3 linked regions of the Teredinibacter turnerae T7901 genome follow. The protein of the gene in region 1 interacts with the protein of each later gene in a pairwise test. Links are inferred from orthologs where the notes say so. Each region holds a gene or a part of one and is shown in the gene's direction. Other genes may lie near its edges. The genes, in order: TERTU_RS16990, TERTU_RS11630 and ftsA.

Evidence for each region.
Region 2: the proteins of TERTU_RS16990 (region 1) and TERTU_RS11630 interact in binary tests that used the Escherichia coli proteins (3 or more experiments, as listed by UniProt). The link is inferred for Teredinibacter turnerae T7901 from one-to-one orthologs.
Region 3: the proteins of TERTU_RS16990 (region 1) and ftsA interact in binary tests that used the Escherichia coli proteins (3 or more experiments, as listed by UniProt). The link is inferred for Teredinibacter turnerae T7901 from one-to-one orthologs.

The regions. Positions count from the first base shown.
Region 1 is NC_012997.1:4,227,382-4,234,644, reverse strand. The notes cover bases 1,330-4,279. They hold TERTU_RS16990 (rod shape-determining protein), read left to right. Parts: upstream 1,330-2,263; coding sequence 2,264-3,295; downstream 3,296-4,279. Other genes in these bases: mreD (rod shape-determining protein MreD), read left to right, coding at 4,188-4,279; mreC (rod shape-determining protein MreC), read left to right, coding at 3,342-4,184; gatC (Asp-tRNA(Asn)/Glu-tRNA(Gln) amidotransferase subunit GatC), read right to left, coding at 1,793-2,074; gatA (Asp-tRNA(Asn)/Glu-tRNA(Gln) amidotransferase subunit GatA), read right to left, coding at 1,330-1,728. Outside these bases: Asp-tRNA(Asn)/Glu-tRNA(Gln) amidotransferase subunit GatB, read right to left, coding at 1-261; more of gatA, read right to left, coding at 274-1,329; more of mreD, read left to right, coding at 4,280-4,679; TERTU_RS16975 (Maf family protein), read left to right, coding at 4,750-5,343; rng (ribonuclease G), read left to right, coding at 5,352-6,833; TERTU_RS16965 (YhdP family phospholipid transporter), read left to right, coding at 6,890-7,263. UniProt on the Escherichia coli protein: Forms membrane-associated dynamic filaments that are essential for cell shape determination. Acts by regulating cell wall synthesis and cell elongation, and thus cell shape.
Region 2 is NC_012997.1:2,904,247-2,911,338, reverse strand. The notes cover bases 4,140-6,918. They hold TERTU_RS11630 (RodZ domain-containing protein), read left to right. Parts: upstream 4,140-4,947; coding sequence 4,948-5,889; downstream 5,890-6,918. Other genes in these bases: hisS (histidine--tRNA ligase), read left to right, coding at 5,964-6,918; pilW (type IV pilus biogenesis/stability protein PilW), read left to right, coding at 4,140-4,900. In the rest of the region: TERTU_RS11650 (AsmA family protein), read right to left, coding at 1-2,169; ndk (nucleoside-diphosphate kinase), read left to right, coding at 2,415-2,840; dual-specificity RNA methyltransferase RlmN, read left to right, coding at 2,859-4,058; more of pilW, read left to right, coding at 4,088-4,139; more of hisS, read left to right, coding at 6,919-7,092.
Region 3 is NC_012997.1:3,396,894-3,404,042, reverse strand. The notes cover bases 820-3,655. They hold ftsA (cell division protein FtsA), read left to right. Parts: upstream 820-1,542; coding sequence 1,543-2,769; downstream 2,770-3,655. Other genes in these bases: ftsZ (cell division protein FtsZ), read left to right, coding at 2,826-3,655; TERTU_RS13490 (cell division protein FtsQ/DivIB), read left to right, coding at 820-1,495. In the rest of the region: TERTU_RS13495 (D-alanine--D-alanine ligase), read left to right, coding at 1-611; more of TERTU_RS13490, read left to right, coding at 614-819; more of ftsZ, read left to right, coding at 3,656-3,995; lpxC (UDP-3-O-acyl-N-acetylglucosamine deacetylase), read left to right, coding at 4,430-5,341; TERTU_RS13470 (M23 family metallopeptidase), read left to right, coding at 5,583-6,515; preprotein translocase subunit SecA, read left to right, coding at 6,614-7,149. UniProt on the Escherichia coli protein: Essential cell division protein that assists in the assembly of the Z ring. May serve as the principal membrane anchor for the Z ring.

The DNA.
Region 1 (7,263 bases):
GGGTAGATCCGGGTAAAAATAGTTTTTGCGCTCAAACACCGAGCGCTTGCCAATTTCAGCGTTCACGGCCAGGCCAAACATAGTGGCGAAGCGGAAGGCTTCGGCGTTTGGCGTGGGCAATGTGCCCGGCATGGCCAGGTCGATGGCACAGGCCTGAGTATTGGGTTCAGCGCCGAACGCGGTGCTGGAGCCGGAGAATATTTTGGTGTTGGTGGCCAGTTGTACGTGTACTTCCAGCCCGATAATTGTTTCCCATTCCATAATCTGTACTCCTTAGGCGAGGGAACTGGGGGCAAGGGTGTGAAAGTCCGTTGCCAGCTGGAATTGATGGGCGAGATTCAGCAGTTTGCTCTCTGCAAAGAAATTGCCGATCAGTTGCAGGCCGACAGGCTTGTTGTCGACCAGGCCGCAGGGCACGCTCATACCGGGCAGCCCCGCCAGGTTGGTGGCGATGGTGTAAATATCTTCCAGGTACATGGCCACGGGATCGTCGCCTTTGGAGCCGAACGCAAATGCGGGTGACGGAGCGGTTGGCCCCATAATCACGTCGACCTCTTTAAATGCATCGACAAAGTCCTGTTTGATCAGACGGCGCACCTGCTGCGATTTACCGTAGTAGGCATCGTAGTAACCGGCGGACAGGCAGTAGGTGCCGACCAGAATACGACGCTTCACTTCTTCACCAAATCCTTCCCCGCGCGAGCGCTTGTAAAGATCCATTAAATCTTTCGGGTCGTCGCAGCGGTGACCATAACGCACACCATCAAAACGCGACAGGTTGGCAGAACATTCGGCGGGTGCAATCACATAATAAGCGGGAACTGCGAGGTGTGAGTGCGGCAGCGAAATCGATTTAATCTTGGCGCCGGCTGTTTCGTACTGCTTGATTGCATCCTGAACGCGGGCTTCGGTACCCGGGTTGAGGCCCACCTCAAAATATTCTTTGGGCACACCAATGGTCACGCCTGCCAGCGAATCGCCGAGATTGGCAATGTAATCGGGTACCGGTTCGTCGATACAGGTGGAGTCTTTATTGTCGTAGCCGGCCATGACGTTCAGCATAATTGCCGCGTCCTCAGCGCTGCGGGCCATTACCCCGGCCTGGTCCAGACTGGAGGCAAACGCGATCATGCCCCAGCGGGAAACGCGCCCGTAGGTGGGCTTGATGCCGGTGATGCCGCACAGTGCTGCAGGCTGGCGAATGGAGCCACCGGTATCCGTTGCTGTCGCGCCAGGCGCCATGCGCGCTGCCACCGCAGCGGCTGATCCGCCGGAGGAGCCGCCGGGTACACAGTTGGTGTCCCACGGGTTTTTAACCGGGCCGAAATAACTGGTTTCGTTCGATGACCCCATGGCAAATTCGTCCATGTTGGTCTTGCCGAGCATCACGGCGCCTTCATTAATGTAGTTTTCTACAACGGTTGCGTTGTAAGGCGGCACAAAATTATCGAGCATTTTCGAGCCGCACGTGGTCTTAACGCCATTGGTGCAGAAAATGTCTTTGTGTGCGAAGGGCACGCCGCACATAGTGGGCGCATTGCCAGCCGCCAGGCGTGCGTCGGCAGCTTTCGCCTGCGCCATGGCAAGTTCTTCAGTAACAGTGACGTAGCAGTTGTACGTTGGGTCCTGCTGTTTGATGCGATCGAGAAAATAGCGGGTGATTTCCTCGCTGGAAAATTCCTTCGCCTGGAGCTTGCGGGAAATTTCAGCAATGGTCAGGTTGTGCATTGCGGGTTCCTGGTGAATTTGGTGCTTATCGTGAAAAAGAGCGATTGCCGGTGCGACAGATCAGTTAGTCAATAACCTTGGGTACCAGGTAAAGGCCATCTTCTGTTGCCGGTGCAATTTGTTGAAAGGCGTCGCGCTGGTTGGTTTCATTTACATCGTCGGCACGTAAACGCTGGACGGCATCCAATGGGTGAGCCATGGGTACCACGCCGTCGGTATTTACTGAGCTCAGTTGATCGACCAGTGCGAGCACTTCGGTAATGCTCTTAGCAGTTTGCTCGATGGTTTCCGCACTGATTTCCAGGCGGGCCAGATGAGCCAGTTTTTCAATATCGGATGGATTCACTCGAGGCTCCAAATCGCGGTTTTTATAAACGCGCTACGTTACCATATTTGTGCCTTGCCCAAAATCCCCGGCATTGATAGAGTGCGTGCATTTATTGCTGCTATAACTAGACTTTCTAAAATACACGGGCTTGTGCTTTACAGCCTATGCTCAGGTAAGGCAGCTTTCGAGAATAAGGTCTCCAAAAATATGTTCAAGCGTTTACGCGGTCTCTTTTCTAACGATCTCTCCATTGATTTAGGTACGGCGAATACGCTGATTTATGTTCGCGAACGGGGCATCGTATTAAACGAGCCTTCGGTTGTTGCGATTCGCAATCAAAACGGACAAAAATCAGTAGAGGCAGTCGGCATGGCGGCAAAACGCATGCTGGGCCGTACCCCTGGAAACATTACCGCTATTCGGCCACTCAAAGACGGCGTCATTGCCGATTTCCAGGTGACCGAGAAAATGCTGCAACACTTCATCAAAAAAGTGCACGAAAACAGCTGGTTTCAACCGAGCCCGCGAGTGTTGGTGTGTGTGCCCTGCCTTTCTACCGAAGTTGAAAAACGCGCAATTCGCGAATCGGCACTGGGTGCAGGTGCACGTGAAGTGCGCCTGATTGAGGAGCCAATGGCTGCGGCAATTGGCGCGGGTTTAAGTGTTGATGAAGCGACTGGTTCCATGGTGGTCGATATTGGCGGCGGTACCACGGAAATTGCAATTATCTCGTTAAATGGTGTGGTGCTGTCCGACTCGGTCCGCATCGGCGGCGATCGATTTGACGAAGCGATTGTCAATTATGTGCGCCGCAAATACGGCAGCGTTATCGGCGACGCGACTGCTGAACGTATCAAGAAAGAGATTGGCTGCGCCTACGCGGGCAGTGAAGTACTGGAAATAGATGTGCGCGGGCGCAATCTCGCGGAAGGTGTTCCGAAAAGTTTTTCTCTTAACAGTGATGAAGTCCTTGAAGCACTGCAGGAGCCGCTGTCTGGAATCGTGCAATCCGTAAAAAGTGCGCTTGAGCAGTCGCCGCCCGAGCTCGCCTCTGATATTGCTGAGTCCGGGATGGTGTTAACCGGTGGCGGCGCGCTGTTACGCGATCTGGACCGCCTGCTAAGTGAGGAAACCGGGTTGCCAGTGGTGGTTGCCGAAGACCCGCTTACCTGCGTGGCGCGCGGTGGTGGTAAGGCGATGGAATTGATGGATCAGCACACGCTGGGTTCACTTTATTAATTTACTCTAGCCGCTGTGCGCTGGCGGAGGTTCCAACATCAAGCCCCTGTTTCGCCAAGGTCCTTCCCTTAATGTGAGAGTGGTTTTACTCACCGCTCTCTCGCTCGCGATTGCCTTCACCTACCTCTATACCGACTGGTTCGACTCCCTGAAAAAGCACGGTGCTGATATTTCGGCACCTTTCTACTGGGTTTCCGATTTGCCGGCGAAAGCCAGCGATTGGGCGGATACCCGGCTGATGTCGCGCTCGCGTCTCGAGCACGAAAACGAAGCCTTGCGCACTGAGCTGCTTGTGTTGCGGCGCAAGGTTCAGTTGCTCGCTTCTCTTTCCGCAGAAAATGTTCGTCTGCGACAATTGCTTAACTCCACCGATATGTTGCAAGACCGCGTGATTATCGCAGAGTTGATCGGTGTTGCACCGGACCCTACTGTGCACAAGGTTATTGTTAATCGCGGCGCAGAAGAGGGTGTCTATGTGGGCCAGGCAATGGTTGATGCCAACGGTCTCATGGGGCAGGTTGTCACCGTGGGTGAGCACAGTAGTGAGGTGCTCTTAATTACCGACACTACCCACGCGCTGCCGGTGCAAATTAATCGTAACGGTGTGCGACTTATCGCTGAGGGTGTCGGCAATCTCTATGAACTGGTGATACGCCATGTATCCAGCACGGTGGATATCCAGGAAGGCGATCTGCTGGTGAGTTCGGGCTTGGGCCAGCGCTTTCCTGTGGGGTATCCGGTGGCTAAAGTTGAGCAGGTGGTTATCGACCCAGGCAAGCCCTTTGCTCGCGTAATTGCTCGTCCTATGGCCGAAATGAATCGCAGTCGTCATGTGTTGCTGGTGTTCGATCAGCCCCCCGCCGACAACACCGAGCAGGCGGCAAACTAGGCTATGGCGACGCCGAAGCAACGTAATTACGCACTTTTTCTGGGCTTGAGCATCGCGTTCGGGTTAGTGTTTGCGGTGTTGCCACTCACCCAGGATTTCTCGTATTTACGCCCCGAACTGCTCTGTTTGTTGGTGATCTTCTGGGTAATGAACAGCCCTGAACAGCTGGGGATGACCTTTGGTTTCCTGGTGGGTTTGCTGCAAGATGTTGTCGAACTGGGTGTCTGGGGCGGCCATGCGATGGCGCTCACTATCATCGCTTACATATGTCTCATGTCCTATCAGCGCATCCGCAGCTATTCCGTTTGGCATCAGTCGCTCTGGGTTTTTATTCTAGTGGGGGTGCATCAAGTGGTGGTCAACTGGGTACAGGGAATTGCCGGTTATCGGACGCCGGCCCACTATCTGGTGCTCCCGACCTTAATGACAGCCCTGTGTTGGCCCCTGGTCGTGTTCTTTTTTCTCCGTATTCGTCATTTGTACCGCACGCAGTGAGCGGCCCCTTGCTGGCTGGTAAATGCTACACTGCGATCCTTTAACTGGTTTCTTTGTTTCAGGAGCGCAGGTGACACCCTCCGAAATTTTATATTTGGCTTCGAAATCGCCGCGCCGCCGTGAACTGTTAACGCAGATTGGCGTCGCGTTTTCGATTATCGACGTCGATGTTCCGGAAGAACGCGCGCCTGATGAAACTCCTCTGGATTATGTAACCCGCCTCGCCGCCGACAAGGCCAGAGCCGGATCCCTGCTCAAACCGGATGCGCCGGTGCTGGGTGCCGACACGATTGTCGTGCTGGATTCGACGGTTTTGGAAAAGCCCGCGAATAAAACGCAAGCGATTAACATGCTCACTAGTTTGTCGGGCCAGACCCACCAGGTCATGACAGCGGTCAGTATTTGTCGCGGTACCGAACAGAAAACCTTGTGCAGTGAGACGGATGTGCGATTCCGCACTGTTTCATCCGCAGAGGCAGAGCGCTATTGGAACTCCGGCGAGCCGCAGGACAAGGCTGGTGGTTACGGAATTCAGGGATTTGGCGGCGTTTTTGTGGAGGAAATTCGTGGCAGTTACTCCGCTGTGGTGGGGCTTCCCTTATTTGAAACCAGTCAACTTCTGCAGTTATTTCGCCTTCCCGTGTGGAATGCGTCGGAGAAATAATCGCCCCAATGAGTGAAGAAATACTGGTTAATTTTGGCCCCACCGAAACCCGGGCGGCGTTGGTGGAGAATGGCGTTTTACAAGAAGTTTATATCGAGCGCGCCCGCACCAAAGGTTTTGTGGGGAACATCTACAAAGGTCGGGTGGTGCGGGTACTGCCGGGTATGCAAGCAGCGTTTGTGGATATAGGGCAGGCGCGTGCCGGCTTTATCCATGTCTCGGATATCGCGGTCGATCCAGCGAAGAACGGTGATGAACGCGGTCACGCAGAAGCCGATATTCGCGATTTTTTACGCGAAGGCCAGGATATTCTGGTGCAAGTGATCAAAGACCCTATCAGCACTAAGGGTGCTCGATTGAGTACCCATCTCTCTGTATCAGCGCGTTACCTCGTTTATATGCCAAACAGCCACCACATCGGTGTCTCGAATAGAATAGAAGACGATACCGAGCGCGATCGGTTGCGGGCTATTGTCGAAAAGCTCGCTGCCGAATACGAGGAAGAATACAAAGGCGGTGGTTTTATCATCCGCACTGTAGCCGAGGGCGCGAGCGAGGAGGATTTGCGAGCGGACATCCCGTTTGTGTTCCGCCTGTGGCACGATCTCGCCGATACCATCGCAAAATCCCGTGCACCAGCCATAATTTACGAAGATCTTCCGCTTTATATGCGCACTATTCGCGACCTGATGCGGTCCAATATTGAAAAGGTGCGGATCGACTCGCGCGAGAGCTTCGCCAAAATGGAAAAGTTTGCCAAGCACTATGCGCCCGAAATTGGTGGACGTATTGAGCATTACCCCGGTGAGCGACCGCTGTTTGACTTGTACGGTGTTGAAGATGAAATTCAGCGCGCACTGGACAAAAAAGTGGTGCTGAAATCCGGCGGTTATTTGATTATTGAGCAAACCGAGGCGATGACCACCATCGATGTGAATACCGGGGCTTTCGTCGGCCACCGCAACCTTGAGGAAACGATTTTTAAAACCAATCTGGAAGCCTCGACGGCGATAGCGCGGCAGCTGCGGTTGCGCAACCTGGGCGGTATTATCATCATTGATTTTATCGATATGCGGGATGTGGAGCACAAGCGCCAGGTACACCGCACGCTGGAGAAAAGCCTGGAGAAAGACCGCGCAAAAACCAGTATTACGCGGGTGTCGGAGCTGGGGCTGGTGGAAATGACCCGCAAGCGTACCCGCGAGTCGCTCGGCCAAATGTTGTGTGAGCCATGCCCGGTATGCGCTGGGCGCGGCACGTTAAAGTCGGCAGAAACCATTTGTTACGAAATTTTTCGCGAAATACTGCGCGAAGCGAGGGCGTACGACAATGAGCGTTTCCTGGTGCTGGTTTCGCAGCCGGTAATTGACAGGTTACTCGACCAGGAATCGGACAGCGTCGCGGATCTCGAAGCGTTTATCAACCGGCCTATTCAGTTTCAAGTGGAATCCCTGTACAACCAGGAACAGTACGACATCGTTTTGGTTTAAGGTTGCCCGGTCAACACTAGAGAAAGTCACACGTGGTATTTGTTAGCAGAAGAACAATGCGTCGCCTGGTTAAGCGGTTCTGGGGCACGCTCTTTACCCTGGTAATCGCCACAGCTGTTCTGGTGCAATTGGGGCGAGAAGCCTTTCCTCTGTTAAATGACTATCGCGATGACATCAGCCGTCTGATTGGCGATCAATTAGGCGTAAAAATTCATATTGGCGAACTTGCTGCGACCTGGGCAGGGCTGCGCCCTAAAGTCGATTTGATCGATGTCTCTGTCGATAGCCTCGACGATCAACCCATCTTCCGAATTCGCGAAGCCTCCATGGAACTCAGTCTGGTGGAGAGCCTCGCCAAGCGCCAGGTGGCCTGGCGGCAACTGGCGTTCAAGGACCTGCAAACCACGCTGGTGCAGCAGGACACTGGCCC
Region 2 (7,092 bases), 1.3 Mb from region 1 along the record:
TAAGTTTTTAAAACCGTCTTCAAGCTTATCGCCCAATTCTTTCGACTTCTCTTCTCCTACCAGATTTTCCAGCAAGTCTTTTGCACGCTCGTCGACTTTGTCTTTTGCGTCTTCGCGCGACTCCTTGTAGCGTTCCTCGACCTTATCGCTCGCCTTTTTGGTTTCTGTTTTAAATTTGTCTTCCCATTTGTCGCTCAGACGTTTGAAATCAAGTTTACAAACATCTTTGCCAATGGTGTCCAGCGAACCCTCGCAGATAACCGGAATACGCTGGCTGCGCCATTTTGCATTCAGCAGTGGGCAGGATTTTTGTGCAGCGGTAAAATCGGCAAATGCCAAATTGGCTGGAATAACAAAGTTCTTGGTTGTGGGGTTGAATGTGCCCATTGCGTCCGTTTGGATTCCCTGCACCCTGGCGGCGAGACTGTTTATAGTAATACCTGCGCTCGTGTAATCGATATTTGCTGTTAAAGCCGAAATGCTGGTATAGGGCTCCCAGGTTTTATCGGTTCTGCTGTTATCCAGCTTACTTATCGCATCACAGTACACTTGTTCCAGGTTTACCGCTTCAAACTTCATCAGTTCCGACTGAGCGGTCAGGTGTGCGCTAAAGCCCTCGGTGAGTGCCGCGGCGCTTCCACCTTGCGTTTCGCCATTTATCTGGATGTTCATCGTGCCTTTCAATTGGTCGTATAGGCCTAGCGATGAAAGTGCCAAACCTACGTCCAAACCGCTCATCGAAAACTCCGACGTCAACTGGTTGTTCGTGTTCGCGTGTTTCAGTTTGGCGGTGCCGGAGAGGGTTCCCTCATATAGAGAGCCTTTTTTCACGGTGACAGTCGTAACTCCAGGTTTCAATGTTAACTCGCTGTCTAAATTGGTGAGATTCTGCTCAAGAAATGTCACTTTTTGCGTGCGTAGATTGAGAACCCCAATGATGCTGTTTAGTGCGTCCAGGTTGAGCGGCGAGTTATCTGCGGATTCCGGTGCTGCATTCGCTGGTGGTGTTGGGGCGATCTCATCTGGCTGCGGGACTGGGGGTAAATAATGGTCGAGATTCAGTTGATCGACCGCCAGCGTAAGTTGCAGCTTAGGCGGAAGCTCGGGTTGCAAGGATACAGTGCCTTTTGCATCCAGCTTGGTTTTGTCCAGAGTTGCGGATAGAACCGCAACCTCTAACTGGTCGCCCCGGTATTGGATGTTGGCATTGGCTGCGAATTTGGTGAGCGCGCTGGAGTTGCTCATCTCAGGAAGCGCCACTTCCATCCATTTCAACCAGGCGGCTGGGTTCAGCTCGTCGAGTTGTATGGTTGCTTCTGCCTTTAGTGCTGGTGATGTAACCACCGAAATATTTCCGTTTATACGCGCATCCGCTTCTTCTGTAGCCATAGCAGATAGGCGCGTGGACGCAAACGTAATCGCGCCCGCGCCAGTTTGTGTGATTGTCGATTCAAACCCGATTCGAATCGGTGGATAGGGCGCAAATGTCAGCTCGCTGTTAAGTGCAATTTGCATTGGCTGGCCATTGAGGTTGACCGCATCAAGCTGTACATCGGTTTGTCGCAACTTAATGTTGCTGTTGTTGACAGCGTTGGTATAGCTGAGCTCGAAGTCGCTGATCTTAATCCGTTCTATTGCGATTTGAGTATCGCTTGCGTTCGAGTTGTCGCTGGCCTTTTCTGGCTCCGCTGGCGCACGCTTGGCAGGTTCACCACCCTCTGTGTCTGTGTCTGTGTCTGAGTCGCGAGCGAAAGCATCGAGTACTGGTTGCCAGTTACTCTCGCCGTTTTTGCCAATATGGAGGTCCACTTTAGGGTGTTGAACAAAGACGGCATTGATGCGTAATTCTCGCTCTCTGATAAGCGCTAGGAGATCGAGCTGCAGATTAAAGCTGTCGATGCTGGCGAGTTTTTCGGTATCTACACGTGCTGCGGAAGGAAAGAGCTGGATTTCGCCGGATTTTACCCCGGCTACGGGGTACACAGACCAGTTGAGGTCGCCAAGAATTTCGGTGAAAACCCCTTGCTCCGCCAGAGCTTTCTCCAGCTTTGGTTTTAAAAAATTTGCGTTGCTGCTAAGCAGGAATAGGGCAAGTGCTAATGCACAAAGGAGGACAAAGGCAATGATAGCTAAGGTGATTTTGAGGAGGCGTCCTGCGATGTATGGCATAAATGGGCTGGCACTGTGTTGGGTTTAGAAGATGAGACTCTAGCCATATACCCTGGGTTCACTCAAGAAGAAAAATGTATCGCGAAAGATACTTGGCACGTTGGCTGCTTTTTTGATCGCAATCCACGTATAATCGCCTGTTTTGCGATTTGCATGCGCAACGGTATGGGGCCGCTTAGGCGTGCCGCCCGATCCGCAGCGCTAACCCCCAAAGAATATGGACCAGAGCAAGGAGTATATTGTTGATGGCTATTGAAAAAACATTGTCGATTGTTAAGCCGAATGCTGTAAAGAAAAACGTGATTGGTGATATTTATAGTCGTTTTGAGAAAGCCGGCCTGAAGATTGTGGCCGCTAAAATGACTCAATTAGACGATGACCGTGCCGGTGGCTTCTACGAGGAGCACAAAGCGCGACCGTTTTTTGGAGAGCTGGTGGAGTTTATGACCAGCGGGCCGGTTCTTATTCAGGTGCTGGAAGGTGAAAATGCCGTGGCACTCAACCGTGAAATTATGGGTGCCACCAATCCGGAAAATGCTGCAGAAGGTACCATTCGTAAAGATTTTGCGGATTCTCTGAGCGAAAATGCTGTCCATGGTTCCGACAGTACTGAATCGGCAGCAAGGGAGATAGCGTACTTTTTTGATGCGGCGGAAATTTTCTCCCGTTAACTTGAGGTTGATTGATTAGTGAGTTCAGATGTGAGCGCAGTTGACGCTGTTGAAATCGTTGGCGATGCGGCCAAGGTAAACCTTCTCGGTATGTCTCAAGGGCGTCTGGAAGCGTTTTTTGAATCTCTGGGCGAGAAGAAGTTTCGCGCAACTCAGGTGTTGAAATGGGTGCATCAGCTGGGTGTTACCGATTTCGCGCAAATGACCAATATCAGCAAGGCGCTCCGTGAGCGTTTAGCCGACATCGCGGAAGTGCGCATTCCTGAAGTGATAGAGCAGTGGGACTCTACCGACGGCACGCGCAAGTTTCTTATACGCGTGGGTGGCGGCAACGCGATCGAAACGGTATTTATTCCGGATGGTGAGCGCGGCACCCTGTGTGTGTCGTCTCAGGTCGGTTGCTCCCTGGATTGCAGCTTCTGTGCAACGGGCAAACAAGGTTTTAACCGCGATCTCACGTCTGATGAAATCATCGGGCAAGTCTGGATCGCGGCGAAATCCTTTGGCCAGCTCCAAGAGGGCGGGGCACGAGGAGACCGAAAAGTCACTAACGTGGTACTCATGGGCATGGGCGAGCCGTTGCTCAACTTCGAGAACGTCGTTGAAGCAATGCACCTGATGATGCATGACAACTGCTACGGCATATCCAAGCGTCGCGTTACGTTGAGTACATCGGGTGTGGTGCCGCAGCTGGATCGACTGGGCAAATACACCGATGCATGCCTGGCAATTTCCCTGCACGCGCCGAACGATGAGCTGCGAAACCAGTTGGTACCGATCAACAAAAAATACCCGATTGCGCAATTGCTTGCTTCTGCCAAGCGCTATATTGAAGGGCTTCCGGATGCGCACCGTAAAATTACCATCGAATACACATTAATCGATCAAGTGAACGACCGCATAGAACACGCGCATGAATTGGTCGAACTGTTGAAAGATGTGCCGGTTAAAATTAACCTCATACCTTTTAACCCGTTCGGGTTATCTAACTATAAAAAGGTGAGTAATAACGCGTTGCGCCGTTTTCAGCAGATATTGATTGATGCGGGTTATACCGCAACGGTGCGCACCACGCGCGGCGACGACATTGACGCAGCCTGTGGTCAGCTGGCAGGTCAGGTTAACGACAGGACTAAGCGCAGTCAGCGTTACAAGCTGGATCAGGCCGCTTTACTCGCTACAGGAAACGACATCATTCCTGTGAAAATGGTGCAATAAACAACAATAAAGTGCGGAGATATTGGGCTATGCCTGGCAATTCCCTGTTTGTGAGCCGTGTCAGCCAACCTGTGCTGACGCTGGTTAAAAGGGTGACATATGTCGTTTTGATCCTGTGCCTCGGCGGGTGTGTTACCACGATGGAAAACCCGGAGCGCAGAGTGAACAAGCAACAGGCAGTGGAAGCCAACGTAAAGCTAGGAATGTCTTACCTGCAGCAAAACAACCGCGAAGGTGCGCAGCGTTCGTTTACTAAAGCGCTGGAGATGGACCCAAAATCTGCCGAGGGTTATCTGGGGTTGGCGATGATCCACCAGCTGAATGGCGAAGCGGAAGAGGCGGATAAAAAGTTTAACAAGGCGCTGCGCAGCCGTGTGGACTTTTCCCTTGCCAGCATTCAGTTCAGTTACGCACGCTTTTTAGTAGAGCAAAAACGCTACGAAGAGGCCTACACCTATTTCGAGGCAGCGTCGTCGGACTTCAATTATCCTCGGCGTACCGATGCCCTGGTGAATGTTGGCCGCATGGCTTTGCTGCTGGGTAACAAGGAGCGCGCCGAGGGCGCATTCGCACATGCGTTAAATCTTGATCCCCGTCAGGCGGAAGCTGCGTTGGAACTTGCGGATATGGCGTTTGCCTCCCGCGACTACACCAAAGCAGCGCGGTTTCTGGCGCAGTTCGACAGCTCTGCTCGGCAGAATCCGCGCAGTTTGTGGCTCGGTATACGATTAGAGCGCATTTTCGGTAACAAAGATAAAGAGGCCAGCTACGTTTTGGCCCTTAAAAATCTGTACCCTTACTCAAAGGAATATTTGGAGTACAAAAGGCTCATGGGACAATAGCCGGCGTCCAATTAAACAAAGTAATAGTTTGAGAAAGAAGTGCATTCATGACTGGGGAAGAGAGAACTACCGACTATCGCGCAAGCCTGGCTGAGGGTAAACCTGGCGCTGCATTGCGTATTGTGCGGCTTGAAGCAGGTTTGCCGCTTAGCAAAATCGCTGAGCAAACGTTGATTCCTGAGTGGAAACTCCAAGATCTTGAGGACGACACCTACGATCGGATAGGTGCGAAAACATTTCTCAATGGCTATGTACGCAAATATGCGAGTTTGTTGAAACTTGATGCGAGCGAGTTCGTTGGTGCTTTGCCGGAACAAATGCGAAGTAATGTTGCACCAGCACAGTCATTTACGGAAACCGCAGCCAACGCCACCGCGCCCAAACCGCGCGCAAAAAAAAGCGGCACGAAACGTCGGCTCCCGGTTATTCCTGTTGTTGTATTCCTGATCGCGGCCTGGGCAATTGCTGTTTACTTTATCGAAGACGTGGGGCCTGGCGATAACGAAGCCGGGACGGTCGAGGCTGCATCGAATATTGGCGAACTTCCGAACGACGAGAAGGGCGCGCCCCCGATAGATTCGGCAGATACTGAAGACCGTGGCGATTTTGATGGCGACACCAGCGTGCAGGAAATTCCTGTGCTGCTGGATCTGCCAGAAGCTGATCTGGCTCCGGTGGTGGCGACGCAGGAGCCTGCATTAGAGGCCGAGTCACAAGTGACCCCTGATTCCACCGATGCCACGCCCAGCCAGGATCGTCTCAACTTCACGTTTAACGATGATTGTTGGTTACAGGTGACCGACGCCACTGGCAAGGTAGTGTTTGCGCAACTTCAGACGAAAGGGGATAATCTGCAGCTTTTTGGCGAGAGCCCGTTTAGTGTGATGTTGGGCAACGCACGTGCTGTGGCGATAGAGCTTAACGGTGCTCCTGTAGACATCAATCCCGTGTCCAACCGTAAAACACTGCGTTTTACTGTCAGTTCGTAACGGAAATAAACGAAAAATACAATGGGCCAGCCAGGTTATTCCGCGGCTGGCCTGTGTGAGTTGAGAGCTATAACTTGAAAAAACTGCAAGCCGTAAAAGGCATGAATGATCTGCTCCCCGCAGATTCACCCTATTGGCAGTATCTGGAAGCAACGATTACTGATGTGGTTCAGGGATACGGGTTTCAGGAAATTCGTTTCCCTATTCTGGAAGCCACCGAACTCTTTAAGCGATCAATCGGTGAAGTGACTGATATCGTTGAAAAGGAAATGTACACATTTTTGGATCGTAACGACGAGAGTGTGACGCTGCGCCCGGAAGGCACAGCTAGCTGTGTTCGCGCATGCGAACAGCATCAGCTGCTGTATAACAGAGGCACCATTGCGCAAAAGCTTTGGTATATGGGGCCTATGTTTCGCTACGAGAAACCACAAAAAGGCCGCTTGCGCCAGTTTCACCAGATAGGTGTCGAAGCCTACGGTATCGCCAGTGCAGATGCGGACGCGGAATTGCTCATCATGACTGCTCGTCTGTGGAAAACCCTCGGCATTGATGATGCGGTCGAGCTACAGATTAACAGTCTGGGGACCAATGAGGCACGCGCCAATTTTCGCGCCGCGCTCGTGGATTTTTTGAGTGCTAACGAAGCCAAACTGGATGAAGACAGTCAGCGTCGGCTCGCCACCAATCCTTTGCGTATTCTCGACAGTAAAGATGCCGATACCCAGGCATTGCTTGCCGATGCCCCCGACCTGGCAGACTTTCTGGATGACGAATCCCGCGAGCACTTCGCGCTGCTACAGCGCTATCTCACGGCCGCTGGCGTAAAGTTTACGGTTAATACTCGCCTGGTACGCGGCCTCGACTATTACAGTCGCACCGTTTTTGAATGGGTGACTAACCGCCTAGGGGCGCAGGGTACGGTGTGCGCGGGCGGGCGTTACGACGGTCTTGTGGCACAATTGGGCGGTCAGAACACACCTGCGGTCGGGTTTGCCATGGGGCTGGAGCGGTTGGTGCTCTTGGTTCAGGAGCTGAATGCGTTTCCAAAGGATATTTCTCGCGCAGCTGATGTCTATCTGCTGGCTCTGGGTAATGTGATTCCAGAAGCCTTTGCCTTGACTGAACAATTACGTGAGCAAGCTCCGCACCTGCGGGTGCAAATGAATACTGGCGCTGGAAGTTTTAAGAGCCAGATGAAAA
Region 3 (7,149 bases), 830 kb from region 1 along the record:
AACAAATTTGGTTGAGCGCAAGCTTACCAACTCCGGATTATCGGGTATTGCAATCGTCCGATGATTTTGCGGCTTGCTTGCAAGCACTTGGAGGGTCTGTATTTGTGAAGCCTGTACACGAAGGCTCAAGTATTGGTATGACCTGTGCTAATAATAAAGAAGAGTTGAAGGCGGCTTTTGAAGCGGCGGAAAAATTTGATAGCGAAGTGTTTGCAGAGTCAACCGTAGTGGGGCGTGAATTTACAGTTGCTATTCTAGGTGAAACGGTGCTGCCCCCAATTGAGTTGTTACCGAGTAACCGATTCTATGACTACGACGCGAAATATATTTCTAATGAAACCCGCTACCTTTGCCCCTGTAACTTAACGCCGGATAAAAACAAAGAATTGTGTGAGCTCGCGTTAAAGTCATTCAAAATGATCGGATGTTCGGGGTGGGGCCGCGTAGATGCACTGCAGGACGAAGCAGGTAATTTTCACTTGCTTGAAGTGAACACGGTGCCGGGAATGACTGATCACAGTTTGGTTCCGATGGCTGCGCGAGCAGTAGGATTAAACTTTAGCGAACTGGTGGCAGAAATTCTTTACATTTCGACCTTGGGTGCACGGTAGAAATGAAAGATATGAAACCCGGGACTCGCGCGCAGAAGGCCAAAGCGGATAAAAATAAAACCGGAGGTGGACGGGCTAAGGCTGCAACAAGAGGCGCGAGTTCAAAGTCGCGTGTGCGGCCTAGCAAGGAACCGCGAAACTGGCGTGCTTTTTTTTGGCCGTTGCGTTTTTTGGTGATGCTTGCGTTTCTTGGCGTGCTGGTTTTTGGTGTGAATTGGTCTAAAGGCCTGCACAAAATACAAACTATGGTTAATCGGCCTGTGTCCAGTATTTCAATGAAAGGCGAGTTTAGTCACTTAACTAAAGATTATCTGCAGCAGGTGGTTGTAAAGCAGATGAACGGTGATTTCGTTGACCTCGACTTGCGGTCTATGAGGGCTGCGTTAGAGGCTGAGCCCTGGGTACAAACTGCAAATGTTCGCAGGATCTGGCCGGACAGGCTGGAAATTTCCATCCAGGAGCAAAAACCCATTGCGCGATGGGGCAGAGAAGGATTTATTAATGCTCAGGGGCGATTGATCGACGTAGAGAACAACTCCACATTGGCAGGGTTGCCGGTGTTTTATGGCCCACGATCTAAAAGCAACGAAATCGCGCAAACATATTTGGCAACCGCCGAAATTTTATCGGCATCAGGTTTTGGCTTGATGGGCATACAAGTCGATGAAACACTTTCATGGCGAATTTATCTGACGGATAATGTGGAAATAATTATTGGTCAATATGACGTGCTTGAAAAACTTAATAATTTTTTACTGGTATATCAGAACAATTTAGAAGAGAAAAAGGATCAGTTGGCTCGAGTGGATATGCGTTATGATCACGGAATGGCCGTTTCCTGGAAACCAAAACCAGATGTGCCACAATTACAAGCGAGTCGATAATGAATGTTGCGTTGGAACGAATGAGTCAGCTTAGGGCGGGTAAATAAATGGCGCATGCAAATAGTGGACGTATGATTGTCGGCTTGGATATAGGGACATCCAAAGTCGTTGCCATTGTCGGAGAAATTTCGCCCGAAGGTGATCTTGCGGTCGTCGGTATAGGCTCACATAAATCTGTGGGCATGAAAAAAGGTGTGGTCGTCAATATCGAGTCTACCGTGCAATCGATTCAACGAGCAGTCGAAGAGGCGGAACTCATGGCTGGCTGCGAAATACATTCTGTATATGTTGGAATTGCCGGTAGCCATATTCGCAGCCTGAACTCACACGGCATAGTCGCGATAAAAGATCGTGAGGTATTTCCTCAGGATCTGGATCGGGTCATCGATGCTGCGCAGGCAGTGGCCATTCCTGCGGATCAAAAAATACTTCATATATTGCCGCAGGAATATTTGATCGATGACCAGGAAGGTGTAAAAGAACCTCTGGGGATGTCCGGGGTGCGCCTTGAAGCTAAGGTTCACCTGGTTACCTGCGCTGTCAACGCTGCCCAAAATATTGAGAAATGTATCCGTCGTTGTGGGTTGGAGGTTGAGGACGTCATTCTGGAGCAGCTGGCTTCCAGCTACTCGGTGTTGACCGATGATGAAAAAGAATTAGGTGTTTGCCTGGTTGATATTGGCGGTGGCACTACAGATATTGCGATTTTTACTGAGGGTGCAATTCGTCACACAGGTGTGATTCCTATCGCCGGTGACCAGGTGACGAATGATATTGCTATGGCGCTGCGCACTCCGACGCAACACGCGGAAGAAATCAAAATTAAATATGCGTGCGCATTGGCCAAGCTGACCGGCGCCGAGGAAACAATAAAAGTACCCAGTGTGGGTGATCGCCCTGCGAGGAATTTATCGCGGCAGGCGCTGGCGGAAGTCGTGGAGCCACGGTACGACGAATTGTTTACTCTCGTGCAAGCAGAGCTGCGTCGCAGTGGTTTCGAAGATTTGGTCGCCGCTGGCATTGTGTTGACCGGCGGCACGTCGAAAATGGAAGGGGTTGTTGAACTGGCAGAGGAAATTTTCCATATGCCGGTTCGACTTGGTGCACCCACCAATATTAAAGGTTTAAAAGATATTGTAGATAACCCGATTTATTCAACTGGCGTTGGGCTGTTGCTATACGGTATGCAGCAATCGGGAGAGTCTGTATTCAGCCAGGAGCCTCGCGCGAGCTTTTTTAGCCGCATGAAGTCCTGGTTTAACAAGAATCTTTAGTGGCAGAGCTATGCTACTGAGTGTTTTAGTCAAAAGGGGAAAAGAGGGGAACTCTTATGTTTGAATTAGTTGATAGCATTCCGCAAAACGCAGTAATTAAAGTTGTTGGTGTGGGTGGTGGCGGCGGAAACGCAGTCAAGCACATGATTTCCAATGCCGTAGACGGTGTTGAGTTTATCTGTGCAAATACTGATGCTCAGGCGCTCAAAGATGTTGATGCGCGAACTGTGCTGCAGTTAGGCCACGGTATTACCAAAGGGTTGGGCGCTGGCGCAAATCCGGATATCGGTCGACAGGCTGCGATGGAAGATCGTGAGCGTATTACAGAAGTGCTGCAAGGTGCAGATATGGTGTTTATCACCGCCGGTATGGGTGGTGGTACTGGAACTGGTGGTGCGCCTGTGGTTGCAGAGATCGCCAAAGAGTTGGGTATCCTCACCGTGGCAATTGTTACCAAGCCTTTTCCATTTGAAGGTCGCAAGCGCATGAAGATTGCCGATGAGGGGATCAAGCAGCTTCAGGATCGCGTGGATTCTTTGATCACTATTCCTAACGAGAAGTTATTGGCGGTGCTCGGTAAGGCCACAACATTACTTGACGCGTTCAAAGCTGCGAATGATGTACTGCTGGGCGCTGTTCAGGGGATTGCAGATTTGATTATTCGCCCTGGCATGATCAACGTTGATTTCGCTGATGTGCGAACAGTGATGTCAGAGATGGGTATGGCGATGATGGGAAGCGGAACCGCAGCGGGTGAAAACCGCGCTCGCGAAGCTGCTGAAGCGGCCATCCGCAGTCCCCTGCTTGAAGATATTAATTTACAGGGTGCGCGCGGTATCCTGGTGAACATCACCGCAGGTATGGATCTGAGCCTGGGCGAGTTTACGGAAGTTGGCGATACCATCGAAGAGTTTGCCTCTCACGACGCGACTGTTGTGGTAGGTACTGTGATCGATCCAGAAATGAACAACGAACTGCGGGTAACGGTGGTCGCAACTGGTCTGGGTGCTGAAGTGAGAGCAGAAAAGCCTACGCCTGCAAAGGTAGTGGACAACACTCGCACAGCGGACGGCCGTCCAAACTATTCTGCGCTCGATAAGCCAACGGTAATTCGTAACACCAAAACGGCTGCAAGCTCTGCTGCTGCAGTTGCACAGCTCGAAGAGGCAGATAAAAACCTGGAATACCTGGACATTCCTGCGTTTTTGCGACGTCAGGTCGACTAACTAAGCGCTGCGCTTAATTAGAGTGTGCGCTAACCCCGCACGCTCACCCGTTTTGCAGACGGAGATGGAGCAGAAGATTCCAGAGGGAAGGCGTTTTGAGTTTCCCCCTCAACTTGCCGCTCTGGACATAGCACATGGATGTACGCCTTCCTGCTCCGGTATCTCACGGGTAAATGGGAACTTTTAGCCCCATCTCTCGTCTGTAAATTTGAACTTGTACGCAATTTTTTACTTGAAATTAGGCGTTTGCGAACCGATCAAGGATCATGTGAGCCAGTATTTTGAACCACATGCGACTTAGTAAATTCGTTTAATAACGACCTTTAGTAGTTCAGCGTTGCGTGTGGGCAAAAAATGCACAGAACATTTGGTTTTGCGGTCAGCACTCTGCTATGATGCGCGCCGCTTTCGAGCCCCTTTTTGAGACTGCATGAATGATCAAACAACGTACGTTGAAGAATGAAATCCGAGCAACCGGCGTAGGCCTGCACACCGGCCAAAAGGTTTACCTGACCTTGCGCCCAGCCCCAATTGATGCGGGCATCGTATTTCGTCGCGTGGATCTCAGCCCTGCAGTCGATATTCCCGCTCACGCGGAAAACGTTGGTGATACCACGCTTTCTACCACTCTGGTCAACGGCGATGTGCGAGTTTCAACGGTAGAGCACCTCATGTCCGCAATGGCGGGTCTGGGTATCGATAACGCCATTGTTGAGGTGAGTGCTGACGAAGTGCCCATTATGGATGGTAGCGCCGGGCCGTTTGTTTTTCTGATTCAGTCGGCGGGTATCCAAGAGCAGAATGCGCCCAAGAAATTCATCCGAATCAAGAAGAAAGTTGTGGTGAAAGACGGCGAAAAAGAGGCCGCTTTTTATCCGTTCAACGGCTTTAAGGTCTCTTTTGGCATCGATTTCGATCACCCGGTATTTAAGGGGCGTAAACTTGACGCGACTATCGATTTTTCGAGTACGTCATTCGTCAAAGAAATATCCCGTGCACGCACCTTCGGTTTCATGCATGAGATCGAGTACCTGCGCTCGAAAGGCCTGGTGAAAGGCGGAAGTCTGGACAACGCGGTCGTGGTTGATAAATACCGCATCATGAACGAGGACGGCTTGCGTTACGACGACGAGTTCGTCAAACATAAGGTGCTCGATGCCATCGGTGATCTGTATCTGCTTGGTACCAGCTTAATCGGTGAATACCGGGCCTACAAAAGCGGCCATGGTCTGAATAATCAGGTGTTGCGCGAGCTCATGAAGCGAGAAGACGCCTGGGAGCTGGTAACCTTCGACGAGGAAGAAACCGCTCCAATCTCCTACATTAAGCCATTATTGGCGGTCTAACACGACAGCCTGACTTATGCCAATAGTCGGGCTATCGCTCCAGTTCCTTATAAAGTTAAGTTGGAATTTTGTGGCTGAATATGCCATAGTTCGGCCGTTTCGTCACAAATAGCCAGAGCTGGCAATCCTCAACTTGCAGCCGGGGCGGAAGTGAGCAACTATTCAGGCAGGCAGCTTGATTAAAGTTTGGTCCGGCTGAATTAGCTTGAGGGTTGTGCAGAGTTATTGCGCCAAAAGATTAATGAAGATAATCGTCGTCAGTAAACGTCACGGCAGCACCCGCAGCTTTACGCTGGGCGGGTGGACTCGTGCCCTGTTATCCGCCTGTATGGTGGGTATACCTGTGGGCGCTGTGACTTTGGCTGTGTCACAACACCTCAGCTCGAATTCGTCCGATATCCTCACCGCAGAATCTACCGAAGCCTGGGAAGAAACCCTGGTGGAGCAACAGTCGCAAGTAGAGCGGGCTAAACAGGATTCCGAGCGCAAGCTCGCCGCGTTGACACTCCGCGTAGCAGAACTTCAGGCGCGCCTGGTGCGGCTGGATGCTCTCGGTGAGCGACTGACCACTATGGCCAAGCTCGATACCGGCGAGTTCGATTTTGGTCGATCGCCCGCGCGTGGCGGGCCAGAGCAGGATATCGACGAGACGACCTACGCAGCGCCAGATTTCCAGGAAGCACTGGAGCAACTGGGTGCTCAGATAGAAGACCGGCAGCAGCAGTTGGATACGCTCGAAGCTCTCCTTGCCAAGCGCAAGCTGCAGAACGATGTCTTTCTCGCTGGCAGACCTATTAAAAAAGGCTGGATGTCGTCACGCTATGGTCGTCGCAGTGACCCGTTCACTGGGCGAATTGCCTGGCATGCGGGTGTTGATTTCGCCGGCAAAGAAGGTTCGGATATCATTGCTGTGGCATCCGGCGTGGTTACCTGGTCTGGCGAGCGTTACGGTTATGGCCAGATGGTGGAGGTTAACCACGGTAATGGCTTTTCCACCCGTTATGCGCACTGTAAGGAAAACCTGGTTAAGGTTGGCGACGTAATCAAGAAGGGCCAGGTTGTCGCGCTAATGGGCTCAAGCGGCCGCTCCACGGGCCCTCATGTTCATTTCGAAGTCTACAAAAATGGTCGTACCGTCGACCCGGCAACCTATATTCATCGGGCCAGTCGTTAAGTTTTCTTCTTCTCTCCGGCGTTTACGCCTGCTCAAAACACTTCATATTTATTAGATAAATACGTAGGGCGCATGCCCCTCCAATAGTTGGATTTTCTATGATAGGCAAACTCTTCCGGGCCGTATTTGGCTCGAAAAACGATCGTGAGTTGAAAAGAATGGGTAAATTGGTGCGTAAAATTAACGCGCTGGAACCCGAATTTGAACCGTTGGACGACACCCAATTAAAGGCGAAGACGGCCGAGTTTCGCGAGCGTTTTAATAATGGCGAATCGCTAGACCAATTACTGCCTGAGGCTTTCGCCGCCGCGCGGGAGGCGAGTAAACGCGCAATGGGCATGCGTCATTTTGACGTGCAGTTGATTGGCGGCATTACGCTACACGAGGGCAGGATCGCAGAGATGAAAACCGGTGAGGGTAAGACGCTGGTCGCCACTTTGGCCGCGTACCTCAACGGTATTCCTGGTAAAGGTGTTCATATCGTTACGGTGAACGATTATTTGGCGAGACGCGATGCGAACTGGATGAGGCCGGTGTATGAGGCACTGGGAATGACAGTGGGATCTATCGTGTCCATGCAAGACCCCGCCGAAAAACGCGAGGCCTACGCAGCAGATATTACTTACGGAACCAA